3 regions of the Neotabrizicola sp. VNH66 genome follow, and region 3 is predicted to be linked to each of the others. Evidence: riboswitches for the same ligand, from Rfam matches in the RefSeq annotation. Region 3 holds a riboswitch; each other region holds the start of a gene.

Region 1 (7,855 bases), on a different contig from region 3:
AACGCCGCGCAGATGGCCGATGGAATCGGCCAGAAACTGGCGCAGATGAAAGCCAAATCAGGAACGAAGCTGTAAAATGACCTGTAAAACGGGTGGGGCCGCATCGGCCAAGTGCTGGTCGGGGCGAGAAGATTCGAACTTCCGACCTACGGTACCCAAAACCGTCGCGCTACCAGACTGCGCTACGCCCCGACCCCTGCCCCATAGCGCGGATCGGGGGCGAGGGGAAGGGGTTCAGACCGTCCCTTCAGACCGCGGCACGCAGCGCCTGAACCAGCGTCTCCATATCGGGAGGCAGCGGCGCGGTGAATTCCAGCCGCGCGCCCGTCACCGGATGGTCGAACCCGAGCGAGGCCGCATGCAGCGCCTGCCGGGCGAAGGCATTGCCCAGATCGGCCGCAGGTCCCAGCACCTTTTCCGACAGCCGCCGCCGCCCGCCGCCATAGACCGGATCGCCCAGCAGACTGTGCCCTGCATGGGTCAGGTGCACGCGGATCTGATGGGTGCGGCCCGTCTCCAGCCAGCAGTCCAGAAGGGCGGCCTGCCCGGCGAAATCCTCGACCACCCTTGCCCGGGTGACAGCATGGCGCCCCTCGGGCGGCCAGGTCACCGCCTGCCGCTGCCGGTCCGTGCGGTGGCGGGCCAGATTGGTGGCGATACGGATGACGCCGCCCGCCTCCATCGTGACACCGCGGGTGCCGCGCAGCCGCGGGTCGCTGCCCATCGGCACGCCATGGCACAGGGCCATGTAGTGCCGGCTCACGCTATGCGCCTCGAACTGGGCGGCCAGCCCGTGATGCGCGCGGTCGGATTTCGCGGCGACCAGAAGGCCGGTCGTCTCCTTGTCGATGCGGTGCACGATGCCGGGCCGCTTTGCCCCGCCGATGCCGGACAGGCTGTCGCCGCAATGGAACAACAGCGCATTGACCAGCGTGCCCGAGGGCGTGCCGGGCGCCGGATGCACCACCATGCCCGCGGGCTTGTCGATGACGATCAGATCGGCATCCTCAAAGACCACGGACAGCGGAATATCCTCGGGTCCGGCCTCGATGTCTGTTGCGGGACCGGGGCGGATTTCGAACGTGTCCCCGGGGGCGACCTTGGCCTTGGGGTCGGTCACCGCCACGCCATTGCGGAAGACCGCGCCTTCGCCGATCAGCTTTGCCAGCCGGGACCGCGACAACGCGGCTTCCTCTGGCACCGCAAGGGCAAGCGCCTTATCAAGACGCGGGGGCACATCCCCCTCCAGCGTCACGGTGACCGTGGCGCCGTCTTCCGTGTCGTCAAGGCTGTCGTCGAAAGGCTCTTCCATGGCCCAAACCCCCGAAGAAGGCCCGCTTCCGCCTTCGCTGCGTCTGTTGAAAGCGCTGGTCATCGTGCTGATGCTGACCATGATCGGCGGTGTCATAGCGATGGTCTGGCTGCTTGTCACCCGCCTGCCTGCGGCCGACCGCGCGCCCGAGGTGCCCGCTACGCTGGCCCTCCCCGCGGGAGAAACCGCCGCGGCGGTGACCTTCGGCAAGGGCTGGACCGCGGTTGTCACCGAAAGCGGGCGGATCTTGGTCTTCGGCACCGATGGCAGCCTGCGGCAGGAGGTGGCGGTTACGCCTTAGACCGGGCCGCCCGCGCCGCATCGCGCCAGCGCCGCCAGTTGACCGCCGCGCGCTGCACCGCCTGCCGGGTGGCGGCGCCGATCGCCTCTCCCACGGCGGTGTGCAGACCGGCATAGCGCAGATCCCCCGGCGGGCAGGCCAAAGCCACGCAATCGGTGCCGGTGCCGGTGGCCCGTCCGGTGGCAAGCGGCAGGTCCAGATCCATCACCGCCGCCGTCCGGGCCTGCACGGCGATGGCCAGGGCCTCCAGCTGGGCGGATTCGGTCAGGGGGGCATCGGTGGCTACCAGAAGGTTGATCGTGCCGTAATCCGCCGGATGCCACGGCAGGCGGTGGCCGACCGCCTCGGCATTCGACAGGCCAAGCGTCACCACGCAATCGGCGGTGATCCCCTCCACCGTCGCCCGCTCCTGATCCCAGGTCCCCACATCGCGCGAGGTCAGCATGCCCACGCCCGCCGCCACTGGCGCGCAGGACATTTCCCCGGCAAACCAGTGTTCGGCATCGAAATCCGGCGTCAGATCGGCGTTGCGCACCTCCCGCCAAAGGACCGTGTCCGTCTGCCTATACCCCGCGCCAAAGGGCGCATGGGACAGCACCCGCATCGGCCCCGGCAGCCGCGCCACCAGCCACGGGCGGTGCAGGCTAACCGAAATCACCGCACCACCCCGGTGGGCTGGAACACCGGCCCATCGGGCGTGTTGGCGTGAAAGCCGCGAATGCCGAAAACCTGCGCCAGCCTGTCGTCCGTCAGCACATCGGCGGGCGGGCCATCGGCGACCAGCTGGCCCCGGTGCAGCATCAGGAGCCGGGTGCAATGCCGCGCGGCCAGCCCCAGATCGTGGATCGAGACGACGACCGACCGCCCCTCCCCCGCCAGATCGCGGAAGACCTGCATGGTGCGGATCTGCGCCTCCGGGTCCAGCCCGGCGCCGGGTTCATCGGCCAGAAGAAGCGGTGTCTCCTGAGCCAGGGCGCGGGCGATCAGGACGCGGGCCTGTTCGCCCCCCGACAGCTGCGTGGCGGGACGGGCACGAAACCCCTCCAGTCCCATGCGTGCGATGGCCCGCGCCACCGCCGGATGCGCCGGGTCGGCCGCGCCATGCGGGCTGCGGCCAAGGGCCACCAATGTCTCGACCCGGACCGGCCATGCGATGTCGCGCCCCTGCGGCAGGAAGGCCGCGGCCTTCGCCCGCTCCCGCGCGGACAGGGCAGAGAGGGAGGAGTGCCCCTCGACCGGCAAAAGCCCCAGAAGCCCGCGCAGAAGCGTGGTCTTGCCCGCGCCATTGGGGCCGATCAGGCCCACCACCTCTCCCGCGACCACGGAGAAGGTGACGCCGTCCACCACCGGGCAGGTGCCCCGGCGCAGGGTCAGGTTCTGGACGGACAGCAGCGTCATGCCTCCACCCTCCGCAGGCGCCAGATCAGATGCAGGAAGAACGGTGCGCCGACAATGGCGGTCAGGACGCCCAGCTTCAGGTCACGGTCGGGCGCGATCAGCCGGGTGGCGATATCGGCGGCCAGCAGCATCGCCGCCCCGCCAAGCGCCGCCGCGGGCAAAAGCCGCGACGGCCGCGCCCCGACCCAGGGGCGCAGGATATGCGGCACCACCAGCCCGACAAAGCCCACGGCGCCCGCCACCGCCACCGCCGCGCCCACGGCCGCCGCGGTGCCAAAGATCACCACCAGCCGCAGCCGGTTGAGGTTGACGCCCATCGACTGCGCCGCATCCTCGCCCAGGGTCAGCGCGTCCAGCCCCCGGCCCACCGACAAAAGCGCCGCCATCCCCGCCACGATGAACGGCCCGGCCAGCCAGACATGCGCCATCGAACGGTCGGCCAGCGATCCCATCATCCAATAGACGATTTCCATCGCGGCAAAGGGGTTGGGCGACAGGTTCAGCACCAGCGAGGTCAGCGCCCCCGACAGCGCCGACAGCGCCACCCCCGCAAGGATCAGCGCCAGCGCCCCGCCCCGCGGCCCGGCCAGCGCAAGGATCAGCAGAACCGAAAGCCCCGCCCCCGCCAGCGCCGACAATGGCAGCGCCAGCGCGAAGACCCCGGCCAGCCCGGTCTGCAGTGCCAGAACCGCGCCCAAGGCGGCCGAGCCGGAAACGCCGATCAGCCCGGGTTCGGCCAGCGGGTTGCGCAGATAGCCCTGCATCGCCGCACCCGACAGGCCAAGCGCCGCCCCGGCCAGCAGGCCCAGCACGGCGCGCGGCAGGCGGATTTCCTGCATCACCAGCACCACCGGCCCGCCCTCCCCCCGGAACAGCGCGGCAAGACTCTCGCCAAGGCCCAGACCCGCCGGACCGATCAGCAGCGAGGCCGCGAACAGCGCCAGAACCAGCAGGACAAGGAACAGGAACAGTTTCATTCCAGCGCCTCCCGCGCGGCTTTCATCGCGGCGACCGCGCGTAGGATATGCGGCGTGCCGCAGACCCAGTCGGCATCGGTGGTGGAGGCCAGCCCCGCCCCCTGCCGCAGCACCGCAAGCGCCGGGTGGACCAGAATATCCTCGGCGCGCGAGGCACCGGGATAAGGGGTGGAGGTGACAATCACCTGCGGCGCGGCCATCACCAGCCGCTCCAGCGGCAGGGTGCCGCCGCCGGTCAACCCGGCCTCGGCGCCGATGTTACGAAATCCGGTGGCCGCCAGCACGTCATCGGCCAGCGTGCCCGCCCCGCTGGTATAGCCGTTCGGATAATACAGTGCCGCGGTGGCGGGCGGCAGATCGCTGCGCAGGGCGGCCAGACCGGATGTGAATTCGGCAGCCAGCGCCTCTCCCTCAGGCCCCCGACCCATGGCTGCGGCCACAAGACGGATCTGGTCCGGCACCTGTTCCAGCGATGAGACGACCGGCACCCGGACCACCGGCACACCCAGACGGCGCAGCAGGTCCACCGTCGCGGCCGAGGTATATTCGCCCGCCAGCACCAGATCGGGATGCAGCAGGAACACCTGTTCCGCCCCGCCGCGGTTCGCGGGCCAGGCCGCGGCCTCCTCCGCCATGGAGGAGGACAAAGGATCGGTCGCCAGATGGCTGACCGAGACCAGCTGCCCGGGCGCCGCCAGCATCATGGCGATCTGGTCGGTGCAAAGGTTGATGGAAACGACACGGGCCGGGGCAGCGGGCAAGGGAACGCCCGCCGCCCCGGACCCGATGGCGCCCTGCCCGGCCGCCCCAGACGGCAGCAGGGCACCAAGGGCCGCCAGCGCGGCACAGACCGCCCCGGCGCACCCTGCAAGGCGCAGATCAGAACGAGGTGCGGACGCCCACATAGACCGACCGGCCGGGCTGGGCATAGTTGCGCACCGTCTCATACGTCTCATCGAACAGGTTCTCGACACGCAGATAGGCCGCGGTCGTGTCGTTGACCTCATAGCTGAGCGAGATATTGGCAACGGTGTAGTCCGGCATCTTGGAGGTCGGCGCGGGCCAGATGCCGTTATCGTAGAAATCGGCCACATGCTGGACGGTGAACAGGCCCGACAGCCGGTCCGTCACCTGCGCCTCGACCCCAAGGGTCAGGTCGTGCCGCGGCACCCGAACCGCCACGCTCTCCACCGCGCCCGAAACCGTATAGGCATCGGTATAGGTATAGTTGCCGAACAGGTTCCAGCCTTCTGCAATCTGCGTCTGGCCCGACAGTTCTACCCCTTTGGTGCGGGTCGTGCCGGGCACCTGATTGTAGCTGCCGCCCGCCCACTGGATCTTGTCGTCGATCTCGGTATCGAACAGCGTCGCCTGCAGCGTGGCGCCGTTGCCGAAGGTATATTCGGCCCCCAGCTCGAAACTGCGGCTGGTTTCGGGCTTCAGCGCAGGATTGCCGTAATAGGTGCTGTAAAGCTCATAAAGCGAGGGTGCGCGGAACCCGGTGGAGGCCACGGCGCGGATGATCAGATCATCCGTCGCATGCCAGGCCAGCGCCAGACGACCGGTGTCATAGCCGCCGAAGGTGCTGTGATCGTCATGGCGCAGGGCCAGCGACAGGTCGATCGTGTCATTCGGGGAATAAAGGAGTTCGGCAAAGACCGATTTCGTGGTGGCCTCTCCCGTGTCGATATCGGTAACAATGCCCGACGTGCTGCTGCCGTCAAAGGTTTCCTTGGTGCGGTCCGCGCCCCAGGTCAGGCTGATCTGGTCGTTGGCGGTCCAGCTGCCGTTATAGGCCAGCTGGTCCCGGCTGCCGTCGAAGGTGGTCGTCGAATACCAGCCCGCCGGATAGGCATAGTCCCGTTCCGTCACGGTGCGCGCGAACGAGAGTGCATGGCGGACCGCCCCGGTGTCGAATTCGGCAAAGACCCGGCCGCCCTTCAGCAGCCCGTCTTCGGTGTTCAGCTGGTCGGCGGTCTGATCATCGAATTCGGTAAAGGACTTGCGCCAGATGCCGTTCGCGCCGATCCGGATGTCATCGGTCAGATCGTAGGCGGCATAGAAGGTGACATTGGTCGAGCGGAAGCCGTCATCCTCGGTCCCGCCGGAATAGGCCGAGAAACCGTCGGTTACCGTGCGGCTCACCGAGAACGAGAGTTCCGCCCGCTCCGTCTTGACGCCGACCGAGGCGGTGCCGCTGTAGGTGCCATGCGATCCGGCCTCCAGCGCGATCTCGCCCGCGGTGCCCTCTTCGGTGGCGCGGAAGCTGGTGATCTCGACCACGCCGCCGATCGCCTCGGAGCCGAACAGCGCCGATTGCGAGCCGCGCAGAACCTCGATCCGGCTGATGCCGCCCATCGTGGTGGAACCGAAGTCATAGGCGCATTGGGTGCCCGAAGGGTCTGCCACATCCAGCCCGTCGATGCGGACACCGATATAGGGGCCGGAGAGCCCGCGCAGCCGCAGCGCGGTGGAGGTGCCAAGCCCGCCGTTGCGCGACATCGACACACCGGGAATGCGGGCAAGCTGGCTGGCCACCGAAAGCTCACCCGATTTCTTCAGATCCTCGGCGGTCACCACGTTCACCGTGGCCCCCGTCTCGCTGAGCGAGACAGGCAGGGTCGAGGCGGAGAGCGTGATCGTGCCCAGAAGAACGCTGTCGTCGTCGGTCTGGGCGGTGGCCATGCCACCATGGGTGGCGGCCAGTGCCGCCAGAAGTGCGATGCGCGAGATGCCCTGCATCTGTGGTGTCTCCGGTTCAGCGGGGGACCCGCCGGAAATGCGATCTGCTCCGGGACCATGGGCCGCCAGAACGGTGATACGTCACCTCTGGCGGAAACCCGCCCTCCTCCGCGCACCCCGCGCGGCGGAAAGGGTGATCACCTCGGCAGGTCTCCTGGCTTGCGGGTCTGGGTTTGGACGGGCCTTCCCGGGGAAATCGGCCCCAGTGGCATGTTCCGTCCGCACTCGCCGCTTACAGTTGCGGGGGCAGCCGCGGAGTTGCACCGCGTTCCCTTTTCATCCGGGCAGGCCCGGAACCGAAGGTGCCCCTTCCTGCGGCGGGATCACGGAACTGTCAAGCGCAGCGCAGGCGCAGTGTCGCTGCGCGGGCCGCAGGCGGCGCAATCAGGCCACGGCAGGCCGCATCCCGGCTGGACCGGCCCGGCGGCTGCGGTCAGCATGTCCCCAACAAACAGGAGAATCGGCGATGATCGGAGATCTTGGCGCAACGGATGCCACCGAGCTGGCGGGGCTGGTGGCCCGCCGCGAGGTCAGCCCGGATGAGCTGCTGGATGCCGCGCTGGCCGCGGTTGAAGCGCGCAATCCCGCCATCAATGCGGTCGTGCTGATGCAGGAACAGGTGGCCCGGCGCTCCATCGCGGCGGGCCTGCCGCAGGGTCCCTTCCGGGGCGTGCCGTTCCTGATCAAGGATCTGGGCTGCGAGGCGGTGGATTTTCCCACCCACAACGGCAGCCGGCTGTTCGCCAACACCCGCCACAAGGGCGACAGCAACATCTTCCGCCGCATCCGCGCCACCGGCGTCGTCACCTTCGGCCGCACCACCAGCCCCGAAGGCGGCGTGGGGGCGGCGACAGAATCGGCGGTCTATGGCGGGCCGACACGGAACCCGTGGAACCTTGACCATACCTCGGGCGGGTCTTCGGGCGGCGCGGGAGCCGCGGTGGCGGCGGGGATCGTGGCCTTTGCCCATGGCTCGGACGGCGGCGGATCGGTGCGCATCCCGGCCTCCAGCTGCGGGCTTTTCGGGTTCAAACCCACCCGTGCGCGCCTGCCCGACGGACCTTTCTCAGGCGAGGGCTGGGCGGGCATGGCCATCGACGGCTTCCTGACCCGATCCGTGCGCGA
Region 2 (7,855 bases), on a different contig from region 3:
TCCCCTGCTCCAGCCCGATTCCGAACCAGCGGCTCAGCGCCAGCGCGAAGACCAGCGCCAGCGCCAGGGACAGCACGGTGGAGCCGATGGAGAGCACCGCCGCCCGACCAAGGGCCCCCATGGCCATGCCGCGGAACCGGCAGCCCAGCACGGTGCCCAGAACGATCTGCGCGGCATTGACCAGCAGCCCGGGCGGCGCCGCCTCGCTGATGCCGGTCAGATGCAGGCCGGCCGACAGGGCCAATGGACCCAGAAAAGTGGGGGCGGGAAAGCGCAAAGCATGGCCCATCAGACAGCCCAGCAGCGCCGCGCTCAGCAGCAGGGCCGCCTCGTGCCATTCCATCGCCAGGGAAAGGTTCACTGCACCGCTGCCCACCGAATGGCCCTGCACCACCCGGAACCACAAGGCGATCAGCGCGATGGTGATCACGATGCGCAGGGAATGCGCGAGGATGATCGGCTCCGGCTTTGCGCCCTTGGCCTCGCCAATCTCGATCATCTCGGTCAGGCCGCCGGGCATCCCCGCGAAATAGGCGGTCGGCCAGTCCAGCCGCCCGGCAAAGTGATAGAACGGCACCACCACCAGCCCCACCATCACCAGATAGGCCACCAAGAGCGCCAGCGACCCGGCCCAGAGCGTGACATGGCCCAGCACCTCGGGCGCGAAGCGGGCGCCCAGCATGACCCCGATCACCGCCACCACGGCGGGACGGATGCGGTTCGGCCCCGCCACGGGCGCCCCGCAGACCGCGGCGATCAGCGTGAAGGTCAGGGCGCCCAGCATCCAGGGCAGCGGCAGGCCAAGGGTCCAGAAGGTCAGCCCGCCCGCCGCCCCAAGCGCCAGTCCAAAAGCATGGGGCAGCAGCTGGGACAGGGGGAGGGTCAAGGGCGGCTCCGATCTGGCACGGTATGCGGCGGTATGCCGCGCCTCACCCTTCATCGCGCTCCGGCCACAAAATGTCCACCCGCACCGCGCGAGATCGAAAGCGGGCGGACAGAATTTGCCTGCTGCATTCCGGAAAGTGTTTTCAGCCCATCAGCGGTGGTCGCCAGCGCGGCGACCGGACACCTGCCAACGGCTGCGGCAAAAGTCCGGAGCCCCCCGAACGGCGGTCCGGCCCTCGCCCCCCATCCCCAGTCACAGGCTTGCGCAATCCGCAGCCGCCGCCGCACAGAAGCGCGGCAGCGGCTTTCATCACCGGGGCGGATGAGGCTTGCAGCCCTCCACCCGGGGTTTGACGCAGAAAGCCACCTGCCCCGGCCTGACCGGCGCACACGTCACGCGGGTATCAAACCTCGACCGTGACCTTGCCCAAGGGGTTGGAGCAACAGGCGAGGATCCAGCCCTCGGCAATATCCTCGTCGGAAATGCCGCCGTTATGGACCATATGCACCTCTCCGGCGGTCTTCTTCACCTTGCAGGTGCCGCAGAGACCGAAGGTGCAGCCCGAGGGGATGTTCAGACCCGACCGTTTTGCCACGCCCAGCACGGTATCCGTCTCGGCGCAGGGCACGGTCTTGCCAGAGCGGGAGAAGGCAATCTCGGCCCCGGCCCCGGCATCGGGCACCACATCGTCGATCACCGGCGCATCGGCCTCCGACTTCACCGGCGCGCCAAAGCTTTCCTGATGGTAATGCGCCATGTCGAAACCCAGGGAGACCAGCATCTCGCGCACGGCCTGCATGAAGGGTTCGGGGCCGCAGCAGAACACCTCCCGCTCCAGATAATCCGGCGCCATCAGGCCCAGCATGATCTGGCTCAGGCGACCCTGATAGCCCGGCCAGCTTTGGAACGGGTCCGGCTCCTCGACCGTGAAGCGCAGCTTCAGGCCCGGCACGCGGTCGGCAAAGCCTTCAAGCCGCTTGCGCAGCAGGATTTCCGAGGGGCGCCGGGCGGCATGGACAAAGATGATGTCCGGCATCTCGCCCGAATCCCAGGCCCAGGTTGTCATCGACATCATCGGCGTGATGCCCGACCCGGCCGAGATGAACAGGTGCTTCTTCGCCGGATGCCGGTGCGAGGAGAAGATGCCCGACGGCCCATAGGCCTTGATCTTCATGCCGGGCTTCAGATGGTCCAGCATCCAGCGGGTGCCGATGCTGGTGGCCTGCGCCTTCACCGTCACGCTGATCGACAAGGGGCGTGAGGGGCTGGACGAGATCGTATAGGTCCGCTGCACATTGCCGCCCGGCACGGGAAGGTCCAGCGTCACGAACTGGCCCGGCTGATAGTCGAACCACGCGCCCGAAGGCGCGCGAAAGGTGAAGGTGGCGGTGTCGTCGGTTTCCGGCACCACCATGGCGCATTCCAGCAGTTCGCTGTCCGACCACGGCTCCTTGGTCCAGTTCAGGCGCGACTTTGCCATTTATTCCGCCGCCATCGCCGGACGCGGCGACAGGCGCCGGGTCATGAGGTTGCAATACCAGTCGACGAACTGGATCACGCCTTCCTCCTGAATGCGGGAATAGGGGCCGGGCTCATAGGCGGGCGAGAGAATGCCCTTCTGGTTTTCCTCGACCACCTGACGGTCTTCGTCATTGGTGTTGATCCAGACCTCGGTCAGGTTCGGCAGCTGGTAATCCACGCCCTCGACCGCGTCCTTGTGGACCAGCCAGTTCGTCGTGACCTGCGTTTCCGTGGGGCTGATCGGCAGCACCCGGAAGACGATGGCATGATCGCCCAGAAAGTGGTTCCAGGTGTTCGGGTAGTGATACATCAGAAGGCTGCCCGCATCGTAAAAGGGCATCGTCCCCATGCGCTTTTCGACGGCGTGTTCCGTGCTCATCGTATAGCTTTCGGCGTTGTTCAGCAGCGGAATCCGCGCCAGACGCCACTGGAAGTCGGCGGCATTCACAAAGCGCGACGGCAGGCCCGCGGCCTCGCACCGTTTCCAGTGGTCCAGAATGTCGGGGCTGGCGCTGTCGGGGCCGTCCATCGCGGTCATCCGCGGATTGTCGGAATAGGTGCGGCAGAGCGAGGGGTGAGAGCCGCCGCAATGATAGCACTCGCGGTTGTTCTCCATCACCAGCTTCCAGTTGCCCTTTTCCACGATGGTCGAGGAATAGGCCACCTTGGCATCCGCCAGACCCGAGGGCGCCAGATAGGGCATGGCAGCGCGGGCCAGATCGGCGATCGGGGGCGGCACCTCGGCCAGACAGACATAGATGACGCCGCCCAGATCGACGCAATGCACCTTCTTCAGCCCGTATTTCGAGGCGTCGAAATCCTCGCCCATGTCGCGGGCATAGATCAGCTTGCCCTCAAGGTCATAGGTCCATTGGTGATAGGGGCAGACAAGGTTCTGGGTGGAGCCGTTGTCCTTGGCGCAGAGCCGCTGGCCACGGTGGCGGCAGACGTTATGGAAGGCACGGATGCGGTTGTCCTTGCCGCGGATGATGACCACCGGATAGGCGCCCACCTGCATCGTGGCATAGGCGCCCGGCTTGGCCAGTTCGCAGGCGGGGACGGCGAACAGCCATTCCTTGTACCAGACCTGCTCCAGATCCTGCTGATAGACGCCGGGATCGCAGTAAAGGTCACGCTCCAGCGCGAAATCGGGTTTGCGGCCCCCGATCAGGGCAAGGGTTTCCTGGGCCGAACGCATCGGGTCCTCCTGGGCCCGCGCCGTCCCGCGCGGGGGTGATCTGACATGCAGGGTGCCGGAAACGGCCGCGTCGGAAAAGACCACGCGCCGCCCCACCGCACCCCGCGGCTGGTTTTTCCTGCGAAAGGCTGGTTTCCGGGCTCGCGGCGGGCGGGTTTCCCCCGGATGCGGCGCCTTCCCAGGTCTCCTCCCAGTGGCTCTTGCCGCATCCCCCATCCGTCACCGTTGCGGGGGCAGCGCCGGTCTTGCACCGGCTTCCCAATTCTCCGCTGTCGCCAGCGGCACCTTTTGCCCTGACAGGATAGCTGCACCGCAGCGGCGGAATGCGACAATTCCGACAGGACGACGACGGGAAAAGACTTCTGCGAAAAACGCCTTCAGTCGCGGTTGGCGCGGGCCACCACGGCGACCGCCGCCAGCCCGACCAATGCCACCAGCAGGGCGGCCGGCGCGGCTTCGGACAGACGCTCCAGCGAGGACAGTTCGAACATCCGGGTGGACAGCGTGTTGTAGTTGAACGGCCGCAGCAGCAGCGTCGCGGGAAGTTCCTTGACGCAATCGACAAAGACGATCAGCAGCGCCGTCAGCACAGATCCGCGCATCATCGGCAGATAGACTGCCGTCAGCGTGCCGCCCGCGCCGCGACCCAAGGACCGCGCGGCCATCGGCAGGTTGGGCGACACCCGGTCAAAGGCGGAATCGACCGCCCCCTGCGCCACGCCGAAGAAGCGGACGACATAGGCCACCACCAGCGCCGCTGCCGTCCCGGTGATCATCAGCCCCGGGTCATGCCCGGACAGCGCCAGCACCGCATCGGCCAGCTTGTGGTCCAGCCCGGCCAAGGGCAGCAAAAGCCCGATCGCCAGCACCGCGCCGGGCGTAGCATAGCCCAAAGTCGTCAGGGGCAGCACCGCGCGCACGCCCGCGCGCCCCGAAAGCCGCAGGCCATAGACCAGAAACAGTGCCATCCCCACCGTCAGCGCCGCCGCCGTGCCGCCCGAGATCAGCGTATTCGCCAGCGCCCTGAACAGACCCGGCGCCAGCCAATGCGCGGGCGCCTGCGCGGCCAGATGCAGCATCACCCCCACCGGCAGCAGGAACCCGGCGGCAAAGGGGATCAGGCACAGCAGGAAGGCCGCCGCCCCCTGCCCCGCGCCAAGCTGCATCCGCGTGACCGGACGCTGCGCCCGGCCCATCCGGTGAAACCGCGCATTGCGGCGCGACACCCGCTCCAAAGCGACCAGCAGGAAGATCAGGAACAAAGCCACGCCCGCGATCTGCGCCGCGCCCCCGGCATTGCCGCCATTCAGCCAGGTGGAGAAAATGCCGGTGGTCAGCGTCTGCACCCCGAAATGATAGACCGTGCCGTAATCGGCCACAGTCTCCATCATCACCAGCGCGACACCCGCCGCCACCGCGGGCCGCGCCAAGGGCAGGCCCACCCGGAAGAACAAGGCCCACGGCCCGCGGCCAAGGGCGCGCGCCACCTCCCACGTGCAGCCCGACTGCTCGCGGAAGGCCGCACGGGCCAGGAGATAGACGTAAGGATACAGCGCGGCCGAGAAGACCAGCACCGCCATCCACAAAGACCGGGTCTGCGGGAACCAGTAATCCCGGGCCGAAGTCCAGCCAAAGGCCGCCCGCAGCCCGGCCTGCACCGGCCCGGCATAATCCAGCACATCGACCAGAGCATAGGCCCCCACATAGGCCGGGATCGCCATGGGAAACAGCAGCGCATGGTTCAGCCAGCGCCGCCCGAGAAAATCATACATCGTGACCAGCCAGGCGGCGCCGGTGCCCGCCGCCGCCGTCAGCGCCGCCACCCCCGCCATCAGCATCAGCGTGGTGCCGATGTAGCGCGGCAGCACCGTGGCCGTCAGATGCGGCCAGATGTTCTCGGTCGGGTTGGCCGCAATCCAGAGGACCGCCGCCACCGGCGCCAGCACCAGAAGCGCGATCAGCCCCGCGCCCAGCGTCCAGACATCGGGACGCAGGGCGGGGGCGCGCAGGCGGCGGGCGCGAAGTTGACGGATTTGCTCGGCCATCGTGACCCTTCCGCTACAGGAAAGCGGTTCCCCTGTAAAGAAAACCCCGTATATTCAGCGCAAAGCCGCGCCCGCCCGGGCCGCGCGTGAAGAATGACAAAGCAGGCCCGAATGCGCATCGTCTATCACCTTGGCGCCCATTGCACCGATGAAGAGCGGCTGATCCGCTGCCTGCTGAAGAACCGGGGCGTTCTGGCCGAACAGGGCATCGTGGTGCCCGCGCCCACCCGCTATCGCAAATTGCTGCGCGATACGGCGGTGCAGCTGAAAGGCGCCGCCGCCACGGTGGAAACGCAGGCCCTCGTGCTGGAGCAGATCATGGACGAGGATGTGGCCGACCGGCTGATCCTGTCCTGGGAAAGCTTCTTGTCCTTTCCGCAATGGGCGCTGCGCGGCCAGCTTTACAGCTTTGCCGGGGAACGCATCCGCGCCTTCACCCAGATTTTCCCGCAGATCGAGGCAGAGTTTCATCTGGCGATCCGCAACCCCGCCACATTCCTTCCGGCGCTGTTCGAAAAGCAGAAGGCCAAGAGCCATGAGGAATTCTTCGAGGGCACCGATCCCTTGCAGATCCGCTGGTCCGATGTGGTGCGCCAGATCGTGGCCCAGAACCCCGGGGTGCCCTTGGTCATCTGGGCCGATGAAGACACGCCGCTGATCTGGCCAGAAGTGCTGCAGGCGGTTTCGGGCCATGACGACGGCACCGTTCTGGAAGATACCGACGAACTTCTGTCGCTGATCATGTCGCCCGACGGGCTGGCGCGGATGCGCAATTACATGACCAGCCATCCGCCCGCCTCGGTCCAGCAGCGCCGCCGCATCGTCTCGGCCTTTCTGGAGAAATTCGCGCTGGAGGACCGGGTGGAAATGTCCTTCACCCTGCCCGGCTGGACGCCCGATCTGGTGGCCGAACTGACCGCCCGCTATCAGGACGACATCCGCGTGATCCGCGACATCCCCGGTGTCAGCTTCATCGAGGCCTGAGGCCGCCGGTCAGGCCGGAAAGACGAAGCAGCGGTCCCGCCGGATCATCAGCCACAAGGCCGTGCCGGTCCTGGGCAGGAACACGCCGGGCACCGCCGCCGTCAGCCGCGATCCGTCATGGTCCATGCCGAATTCCACCAGCGATTCATGGCCCATGAAGCGGGCGCGCAGCACGGTGCCGCGGGCGGGCGTGCCGTCCTGCGGCGTGGGGTTCGGGCCGCGGCCCGCGCGGTCGAAGTCGATCTTCAGATGCTGCGGCCGGATGACGATTTCCACCGGCGCCCCGTCCCGGTGCCCGGGCGTCAGGAAGGCGCCAAAGGGCGTCTCGGTCAGCGCCCCCCGGCTGGTGCCGCGGATCACGTTGATATCGCTGAAGAACGCCGCCGCCGCCCGGTCCGCGGGCGCGTTATAGACATTATAGGGCGCGCCGCGCTGCACCACCCGGCCACCGCGCATCAGGGCGATTTCATCGGCCATCCGCATCGCCTCATCCGGCTCATGCGTGACCAGAAGGACGCCCGCACCTTCCTCTTTCAGGATGTCCAAAGTGGTGTCGCGGATGCCGTCGCGCAGCCGGTTGTCCAGACCCGAAAACGGCTCGTCCATCAGCATGACGCCGGGGCGCGGTGCCAGCGCGCGGGCCAATGCCACGCGCTGCTGTTCGCCCCCGGACAGCTGATGCGGATGCTTGGGGCCGAAGCCGGACAGGTTCACCCGCTCCAGCATCTCATCCACGCGGGCGGATTTGGCCGCGCGGTCGCCGGACAGGCCGAAGGCCACGTTTTGCGCCACGGTCAGATGCGGGAACAGGGCAAAGTCCTGAAACATCAGGCCGACGCCACGCGCCTCGGGCGGCAGGTGCAGGCCGGGGCCGGCGACCGGGCGGCCGTCGATCAGAATCTCGCCCTGATCCAGCCGCTCCACCCCGGCAATCATCCGCAAGGTGGTGGATTTGCCGCAACCCGAGGGGCCGAGGAGGCAGGTCACCTGCCCCGGCGCCACCGTCAGCGACACATCATCCACGACCGCCCGGCCGCCAAAGGCGCGCGACAGGTGGCGCAGCTCCAGTCTGGCCGTCTGGTCTCGGGGCGGGCGGGTGTCAGGCATGTCCACCAAGTGAAAACGTCGGGAAAGCCCTAGCAGCCCGACCGTCCGGCTTCAACCCGTCCGCCGCCCGAAGCATCAGATGGTGATGTTCGACGCGCCGCCGTCCAGCAGGAT
Region 3 (7,855 bases):
TCCCGGCGGCATGGATCATGCGGACGGCGACGATCTCTTCCTCGGGGGTGAAGCGGGCCAGATCGGCCTCGTCCCGGATGGTGGCAAAGGACTGGCGGTAGATTTCGGCGCCATCGGTGATGTAGCGGTGCGGCATTCAGGGGCTTCCGGTCAGAAGGTCGGGCAAAGCGGCGGCGGGATAGACCGGCCCGGGGTCAGAGGCGCGGCCGTCCCGGATCAGGGCAAAGCCCGTCCCGGTGGCCGTCAGGGTCAGCGGGGCAGCCGCGGGATGGGCACAGCCCTTGGCGCAGCCCGAGACATGCAGCAGCCCGCCCGGCGGCACAGAGGGCGCCAGCGCCCGGGCCAGCGCGCGTGTCGGGGCCAGCGCCTGCGGACAGCCGGGCGCGCCGGTGCAGGCGATGACCCGCAGCAGGGGATCGGCGGGATCGGTCAGCGTGCCGGGGATTGCGGGCAGCGCGGTGGCCCCGTCCAGCAGGACCATCCGCCACGGCGTCAGCCGCAGGTCATGGCCCGTTGCCGCGAGGGCCGAGAGCGTCTCCGCCTGCATCTGCCCGAAGGCCAGCGCGACCAGCGCCCCCTCGGGCCGCAGACCGGGCGGCGGCGGCGGACAGGCTGCGGCGGGCGGTTCGTCACCGGACAGATGGGCGGGCGGCACGGCCCCGCGGGCGATCAGCGCCGCCATCCGGCCCCGCCCGTCCTGCATGCCGCCTGCCGCGATGAACCAGTGGGCAAGCTCCACGGCCAGCGCGGGCGCCTCCTTCGCATGAACCGCCCGGCCCGTTGCCCTGCCATCGGCGCGCAGGATCAGCCCGCCCGTGGCCCCGCGCTCCACCCGGATGTCGCCGGGCACGCCGTCCAGCCAGCGCTCCGCGCCGGTGTCCAGCGCAAAGCCGAACTTGGCCGGAAGCGCGGGGGCGGCGGTCAGCGCATCCGCCAGTGCGGCAGCCAGCGCATCGGCAGAGGCGAAGGGGGCGACGGTGATGTTGCGCCGGCTCTCTCCGGCCAGATCGCGGTCGATCAGGCCAAGGGCGGACAGGTCGGCAATCAGCGTGGCATGGCGCTCCGGCCGCACGCCGCGCAGTTGCAGATTCCCGCGGGCGGAGAGGTCGATCAGCCCGTTGCCACAGGCCGCCGCGGCCGCGGCAATCCCCGCCGCCTGCGCGGGGGACAGCCGCCCGGCATGGGGCCGCACCCGCACCACCAGCCCGTCGCCCGACGGCATGGGCCGCAGCGCGCCGGGGCACCAGCCCTGAATGACCGGCCCGCTCACAACCGCTCTCCGTCATGCCGGGCGTTGCGCGCGCTGTGCCACAGGCCCGCCGCGCGCAGGGCCGCGAACCGCCCCCGCAGGGCCGCCAGAGCGGCGGGATTTTCGCGGGACATGAAGGCTGCAACCTCCTCCCGGCCCAGAGTGGCCGCGTGATAGAGGTCGAACAGATGCGGCGGCACCGCCTGCGCCAGATGGACAAAGGCGGCCATGTTGTCCAGCGTGGCCGCGATCTCGGCCGCGCCGCGGAACCCGTGGCGCATCATGCCCGCGGCCCAGTCCGGGTTGGCGGCCCGGGCGCGGACCACGCGCGCAATCTCTTCGGTCAGGGCGCGGGCGCGCGGCGCTTCGGGCCGTGTCGCGTCAAGGTGATAGAGTGCTGCCCCCTCCAGCCCCAGATGCGAACGGGCCGCGGCAAAGCCGCCTTCATGCGCGGCATAATCGGGGGCCATCAGCAGATCCGTCTCGGGCAGGTCCTGCACATGGACAAAGGCATCGGCCCCGCGCAGCCGATCCTCCAGCGCGGCGCGGGCGGGGGCGATGTCTCCCTGCGCGTCGACGGCCCAGGCGGATTGCGCCAGCCAGGCCTCACCCGCGGCGGCGCGGCCCTGTCCGGTGTAATCCTCCGCCACGCCCGCCATCCCCAGCCCATATTGTCCGGGCTTCGGACCAAAGACGCGGGGCACCCGCAGGGCATAGGGATTGTCCGCCGCCCCCTCGTCCCGCAGGGCCAGTGCGCCTGCACCCAGTTCGAACATCTGCGCCAGCCCGGGAAACACGTCGCGGAACAGGCCGGAGACGCGCAGTGTCACGTCGATGCGGGGGCGGCCCAGCAGGGCCAGCGGCACAACCTCCACCCCCGTCACCCGGCCCGAGGCCGCATCCCAGACCGGCACCAGCCCCGCCAGATGCAGCGCCATGGCGAATTCCTCGCCCGCCGTCCGCATCGAGGCCGATCCCCAGAGATCCACCACCAGCCCGCGCGGCCAGTCGCCGTGGTCCTGCAAATGGCGGCGCAGCAGCTCTTCGGCCAGTTTCACCCCCTGCGCATGGGCGCCCGGTGTCGGCACAGCGCGGGGGTCCACCGCATAGAGGTTGCGCCCGGTCGGCACCACATCCGCCCGCCCGCGGTGCGGAGAGCCGGACGGCCCCGGCGACACGAACCGGCCATCCAGTGCGGCCAGCAGCCCCGCCATCTCTCCGGCCCCGTCGCCATAGACATGCAGCCCGTCACCGAAACGGCTGTCCTTCAGGTCACAAACGAAACGGTCGATCCGGGTGATCGCTTCGGCCGGTGTCGCCTCCCGCGGGAGGGCGAGATCGTCTTCGATCCCCAAAGCCGCGGCCAAGCTCCGGATGTCGGCGATCAGACGGCGGCGGCGGGAGGGGTCCAGCCCGTCCGCGGTGGAATATTCGTCCAGCAGCCGCTCCAGCCCCTCCAGCGCGACGGGCAGGCGCGAAGGGGCCAGCGGCGGCGGCAGATGGCCCAGCGTGACCGCACCGATCCGCCGCTTGGCCTGCGCGGCCTCGCCCGGGTCATTGACGATGAACGGATAGACGAAGGGCAAGGCACCGGCCAGCACACCGGGCCAGCAGGTCGCCGACAAAGCCACCGCCTTGCCCGGCAGCCATTCCAGCGTGCCATGCGCACCCATATGGATCGCCGCATGCAGGCCCTGTGCCTGAAGCCACAGGTAGAAGGCCACGTAACCATGGCGCGGGACGCGGGACAGGTCGTGATAATCTTCCCCACGAACGGGGCGATCGCCCCGCTCCGGCTGCAGCGCCACCAGAACCGCGCCGCGCCGGGTGGCGGCGAAGTGAAAGGCGCCGTCGCGGCAGGCCGGGTCCGCCTCGGGCGCGCCCCATGCGGCGGCCAGATCGTCGCGCAGCGCCGCGGGCAGGCGGTCCAGCGCAGCGCGGTAGTCCGCCAGCGGCCAGCGCAGGGTTTCGGACAAAAGCGCGGGGATCAGTGGCGCGGCCGGCGCGGTGGCATAGCCCGCCCCTTGCAGCGCCGCCAGCACCGCCCGGGCCGAGGCCGGGGCGTCCAGCCCCACGGCATGGGCGATCTGATCCGCCCGGCCGGGATAGGTGGAAAGCACCAGCGCCAGCTGCCGCGCCGCGGGCGGGGTCTGCGCCAGACGGTGCCAGCCCTGCGCCCGGTCCAGCGCAGCGGCGATCCGGTCCTCCTCCGGCCGGTGGGAGAACCGCGAGAATTCCAGATCCGGATCGCGCGGGCCGGGGGATTTGAAGCTGGCCACGCCGGCGAAAATCCGGCCGTCCACCTCAGGCAGGACGACATGCATCGCCAGATCGGCGGGCGACAGCCCGCGCTCTGACCCGGCCCAGTCCCGCCGCCGGGCCGTGGACAGCGCCAGCTGGAACACCGGACAACCCGGCCCGTCCAACGGCGAGCCTCCGTCCTCACCCCGGGCGGAAAAGGCGGTCAGGCTGAAGATCAGCTCCGGGCGCAACCCCGCCAGTGCGCCGCTCAACCAGTCCGCCGCGCCCGGCGCCTTCAGCGAGGGCACGAACAGCCCCTGCGCGGCAAATCCGCGGTCACGCAATCCGCGGATCACCGCATCCGACGGGGCGGTATCGGCCGCGGTCAGATAGCTGCGGTAGAAGACCACACCGGCGGGGCGGTCGCCCGGCACAGGCCCCGCCGTCACGCCAAGCGCGGGGTCATACCAGCCGAACTCCGGCACCGTCTTGGCGCCGCGGACCGGTCCGGCAAACAGGCCCGCCGCCAGCGACAGTTGCGCCAGCGCCGCCTGTGCGGCCACGGCGCCCCCGGCATCGCACAAAGCCTGCAACCGCCGCAGGGTCGAGACGGGCAGGGTCGAAGCCGCGTCCAGCGCCGTATCCTCGCGCCCGTCGGCGGGCAGCACGGCCAGCGCAATGCCACGGCGGCGGGCCAGATCCTGCAAGGTGGCCAGCCCGTAGGACCAGTAGCCCGCCCCGCCGATCAGCCGCACCAGAATGCCGCGCGCGCCTGCCGCCGTCGCCTCGGCCCATGTGTCCACCGAAACCGGATGCCGCAGCGCCACCAGATTGGCCAGCCGCAAGCCGGGCAGCGGCTGGCCCGCCGTCCGCGCCCGGTGCCAGCCCGCCGCGAAGGCACCAAGGTCGCTGTCGGAAAACGACAGGACCAGCAGATCGGCGGGCGATTGCCGCAGATCGGTGGGCACTGCGGTTTCCTCCAGCCCGTGGCTTTCGCGGAAGACAACATGCATCGCGGCGCCTCAGACCCCGGATTGCGCCAGAGCCGCGCGGATGGCCACCGGGTCGATGTGGTCATGCTCGGCGATCACCACCAGCCGCGAGTGCCGGGGCGCATCGCCCCAGGGCCGGTCGAACTGATGGCGCACCCGTTCGCCCACGGCCTGCACCAGCAGGCGCATCGGCCGCCCCGTCACGGCGACATGGCCCTTCACCCGCAGGATGTGCTGTTCGCGCGCCAGACGGCGGATGCCTTCGGCCAGCGCCTCGGGATCGGCAATTTCGGGCAAGTCGATCACCGTGCTGTCGAAGTCATCATGCTCATGGTCATCGGCGCCGTCATGGTGGCTGGGGCGGGCGGCAAGGTCGTCTTCGGCGGCGGCATGCAGCCCAAGGATCACCGCCGGGTCGATCACGCCCTCGCTCATGGCGAGGATCGGCAGGCGGCGGGGCGCTTCGGCCTCCACCACGGCACGTGCGGCGGCAAGCCCCGCCTCGCCCGCCAGATCGGCCTTGGACAGCAGAACGATGTCGGCGCAGGCGATCTGATCCTCAAACACCTCGGACAGCGGGGTTTCATGATCGACGCCCGGGTCGGCCAGGGCCTGCGCCTGCACCGCGGCCGGATCGGGGGCAAAGCGGCCTGCCGCCACCGCCTCGGCATCGGCCAGGGTGATCACGCCATCGACGGTGATCTTCGACCGGATCGCGGGCCAGTCGAACGCTTTCAGCAGCGGCTTCGGCAGCGCAAGGCCCGAGGTTTCGATCAGGATGTGATCGGGTCGCGTGGGCAGCGCCAAAAGCGCCTCGACCGTGGGGATGAAGTCGTCGGCGACGGTGCAGCAGATGCAGCCGTTCGCCAGCTCGACGATATTCTCCGCCGGGCAGTTTTCATCGGCACAGGCGGCTAGGATGTCGCCATCCACCCCAAGCGTGCCGAATTCATTGACCAGAACCGCCAGCCGCCGCCCCTGCGGGTTCTGCATCAGATGGCGGATCAGCGTCGTCTTGCCGGAACCGAGAAAGCCGGTGATGACGGAAACGGGAATCTTGGCAAGGTCGGTCATTCAGGCTCTCCGATCGGGGGAAGACGGGCAAGCGACTGCTTGCGGAAAATCGCGGGCCGCTCGCGCCACGGCACCAGCCCGTCGGGCGCGGCGGCATAGGCCGCGGCCCCGGTCAGGATGTCGGGGGCGTCGGCCTCGGTCAGGCGGCCATAGACATAGGACCAGCGCCCCGGGGCGCAGAGCGCGACGGCGCAGCCCTGCCCGCAGGCGGACAGGCATTCCACCCGCTGAAGGGCCACGCCATCGGGGGCACCGCCCGCCTCCAGCGCGGCGGCAAGGCGCGCGCCCGGCACGGGACGGCCGTCTTCCACGGCCTCTCCCGCCCGGCAGGTCGCACAGACCAGCAGTCTTACCGTCATACCGCCTGCCCTCCGCAGGGGGGCGAAAAGGGGGAATACGGCCGGGACAACGACGGGCGCGCAGAGACGCCGCAGCAGTCTCCGGTCGCGGAACACCCCGTCCGCCCGAAAAGATCCAAAGCTGGCAGGTCTCCCGGCTTGCGGAGCGGGCTTTGGGCCCGGCCCGTCCGCCTTCCCGGCCGCGAGGCCAGTGGCATTGGAAGGGCACAACTCCGGTCACGGTCGCGGGGGCGGCTGCGCCTTGGCCCTTTGGGGGCCTACTCGCATTCCCTCTTCGCCTGTCATAGACAGGAACCAGCTTGGCCCCCAGAAAGGCCAAGGCCCGCCGAAAGTCAAGGAGCGCCGCCGACATGGCCGAAGACAGCCGCGACACCAGCACCGTTGCCGACATCCGCCATGCCGCGAAAATGGCGAAGATCAAGGCCGCCCGCGACCGGATGATGGAAGGAAAGACCGGCGAAAAGGGGCTGATCCTTGTCCATACCGGGCCGGGCAAGGGCAAGTCGTCGTCCGGCTTCGGCATGATCCTGCGCTGCATCGCCCATGGCATGCCCTGCGCCGTGGTGCAGTTCATCAAGGGCAGCTGGGACACCGGCGAGCGGCAGCTTCTGACCACGCATTTCGGGGATCTGTGCCAGTTCCACGCCATGGGAGAGGGCTTCACCTGGGAAACCCAGGACCGCGCCCGCGATGTGGCGGCGGCCCGGGCGGGCTGGGCGAAGGCGAAAGCGCTGATCCGCGACCCGGCGATCCGCTTCGTCCTTCTGGACGAGATCAACATCGCATTGCGCTATGACTATCTGGATGTGGCCGAGGTCGCGGCCTTCCTGCGCGATGAAAAGCCGCCGATGACCCATGTCTGCCTGACCGGCCGCAACGCGAAGCCCGAGCTGATCGGGATGGCCGATCTGGTGACCGAGATGGCGGTGGTGAAGCATCCGTTCCGCGACGGGATCAAGGCGCAGCCGGGGGTGGAATTCTGATGCCGGGGGTGCCTGCGGCCAAGGCCGGGGGCTTCACCCCCGGACCCCCAGGATATTTGTGCCAAGATAAAGGCAAAGGTTTCTTAACCTTTTGGCGCCATGGTCGGGACACGGTACAGGGAGGGATCCCGATGACCGTCCAAGGTAAAGGCGCCGCGCCTCCCCCGTGCAAACGGCCCGAGGTGCGGCTGCCGACCTGTGACGCTGCCTTTATCTTGGCGATAAATATCCCCGCCGGAGGCTCCCGCAGTGTCAACCCGCGCCAAGGGGGCCGATGATGCGGGCGCTGATGATTCAGGGCACCGGGTCGAATGTGGGCAAGTCGATGCTGGTGGCGGGGCTGTGCCGGGCGGCGCGGTTGCGCGGGCTGCGGGTGCTGCCGTTCAAGCCGCAGAACATGTCGAACAATGCCGCGGTGACGGCGGACGGGGGCGAGATCGGGCGGGCGCAGGCGCTGCAGGCGCTGGCCTGCGGGGTGGCGCCGCTGACCGACATGAACCCGGTCCTCCTGAAGCCGGAGACGGACACCGGCGCGCAGGTGGTGGTGCAGGGGCGGCGGCTGACCACCACGCGGGCAGCGGATTATCCGGCGCTGAAGCCGCGGCTTATGGGGGCGGTGCTGGAAAGCTTTGCCCGGCTGAAGGCGCAGGCGGATCTGGTGATCGTCGAAGGGGCGGGCAGCCCCGCCGAGGTGAACCTGCGCCGCGCCGATATTGCCAATATGGGCTTTGCCCGGGCCGCGGATGTGCCGGTCGTGCTGGCGGGGGACATCGACCGGGGCGGGGTGATCGCGCAGATCATCGGCACGCAGGCCATTCTGGACCCCGAAGATGCCGCCATGGTGCAGGGCTTTCTGATCAACAAGTTCCGCGGCGATCCGCGGCTGTTTGACGATGGCTATGCGCTGATCGCGGCGCGCACCGGCTGGCGCGGGTTCGGGGTGCTGCCGTGGTTCCA

The links. Region 3 has a riboswitch for cobalamin ahead of ACO2Q5_RS14850 (DUF1636 family protein). Riboswitches for the same ligand answer to the same signal wherever they lie in the genome.
Region 1: linked by a shared signal. The riboswitch ahead of ACO2Q5_RS12745 (TonB-dependent receptor plug domain-containing protein) and the one ahead of ACO2Q5_RS14850 (DUF1636 family protein) in region 3 are both predicted to bind cobalamin.
Region 2: linked by a shared signal. The riboswitch ahead of ACO2Q5_RS01915 (aromatic ring-hydroxylating oxygenase subunit alpha) and the one ahead of ACO2Q5_RS14850 (DUF1636 family protein) in region 3 are both predicted to bind cobalamin.

What each region holds. Positions count from the first base shown of each region.
Region 1 is NZ_JBMSDW010000008.1:122-7,976, forward strand. Features, by position in the region: tRNA gene ACO2Q5_RS12710 (tRNA-Pro) at 116-192, opposite strand; gene ACO2Q5_RS12715 (RluA family pseudouridine synthase) at 248-1,312, opposite strand; gene ACO2Q5_RS12720 (DUF6476 family protein) at 1,311-1,613, shown strand; gene ACO2Q5_RS12725 (adenosylcobinamide amidohydrolase) at 1,603-2,271, opposite strand; gene ACO2Q5_RS12730 (ABC transporter ATP-binding protein) at 2,268-3,011, opposite strand; gene ACO2Q5_RS12735 (FecCD family ABC transporter permease) at 3,008-3,988, opposite strand; gene ACO2Q5_RS12740 (ABC transporter substrate-binding protein) at 3,985-4,749, opposite strand; gene ACO2Q5_RS12745 (TonB-dependent receptor plug domain-containing protein) at 4,868-6,730, opposite strand; cobalamin riboswitch at 6,858-7,046, opposite strand; gene ACO2Q5_RS12750 (amidase) at 7,197-7,855, shown strand, end outside.
Region 2 is NZ_JBMSDW010000001.1:372,138-379,992, forward strand. Features, by position in the region: gene ACO2Q5_RS01905 (AbrB family transcriptional regulator) at 1-886, opposite strand, end outside; gene ACO2Q5_RS01910 (2Fe-2S iron-sulfur cluster-binding protein) at 1,290-2,366, opposite strand; gene ACO2Q5_RS01915 (aromatic ring-hydroxylating oxygenase subunit alpha) at 2,367-3,605, opposite strand; cobalamin riboswitch at 3,715-3,909, opposite strand; gene ACO2Q5_RS01920 (ABC transporter permease) at 3,983-5,650, opposite strand; gene ACO2Q5_RS01925 (hypothetical protein) at 5,762-6,634, shown strand; gene ACO2Q5_RS01930 (ABC transporter ATP-binding protein) at 6,644-7,741, opposite strand; gene ACO2Q5_RS01935 (SDR family oxidoreductase) at 7,817-7,855, opposite strand, start outside.
Region 3 is NZ_JBMSDW010000010.1:33,603-41,457, forward strand. Features, by position in the region: gene ACO2Q5_RS14830 (precorrin-8X methylmutase) at 1-136, opposite strand, end outside; gene cobG (precorrin-3B synthase) at 137-1,270, opposite strand; gene cobN (cobaltochelatase subunit CobN) at 1,267-4,503, opposite strand; gene cobW (cobalamin biosynthesis protein CobW) at 4,513-5,556, opposite strand; gene ACO2Q5_RS14850 (DUF1636 family protein) at 5,553-5,915, opposite strand; cobalamin riboswitch at 6,022-6,229, opposite strand; gene cobO (cob(I)yrinic acid a,c-diamide adenosyltransferase) at 6,266-6,898, shown strand; gene ACO2Q5_RS14860 (cobyric acid synthase) at 7,176-7,855, shown strand, end outside.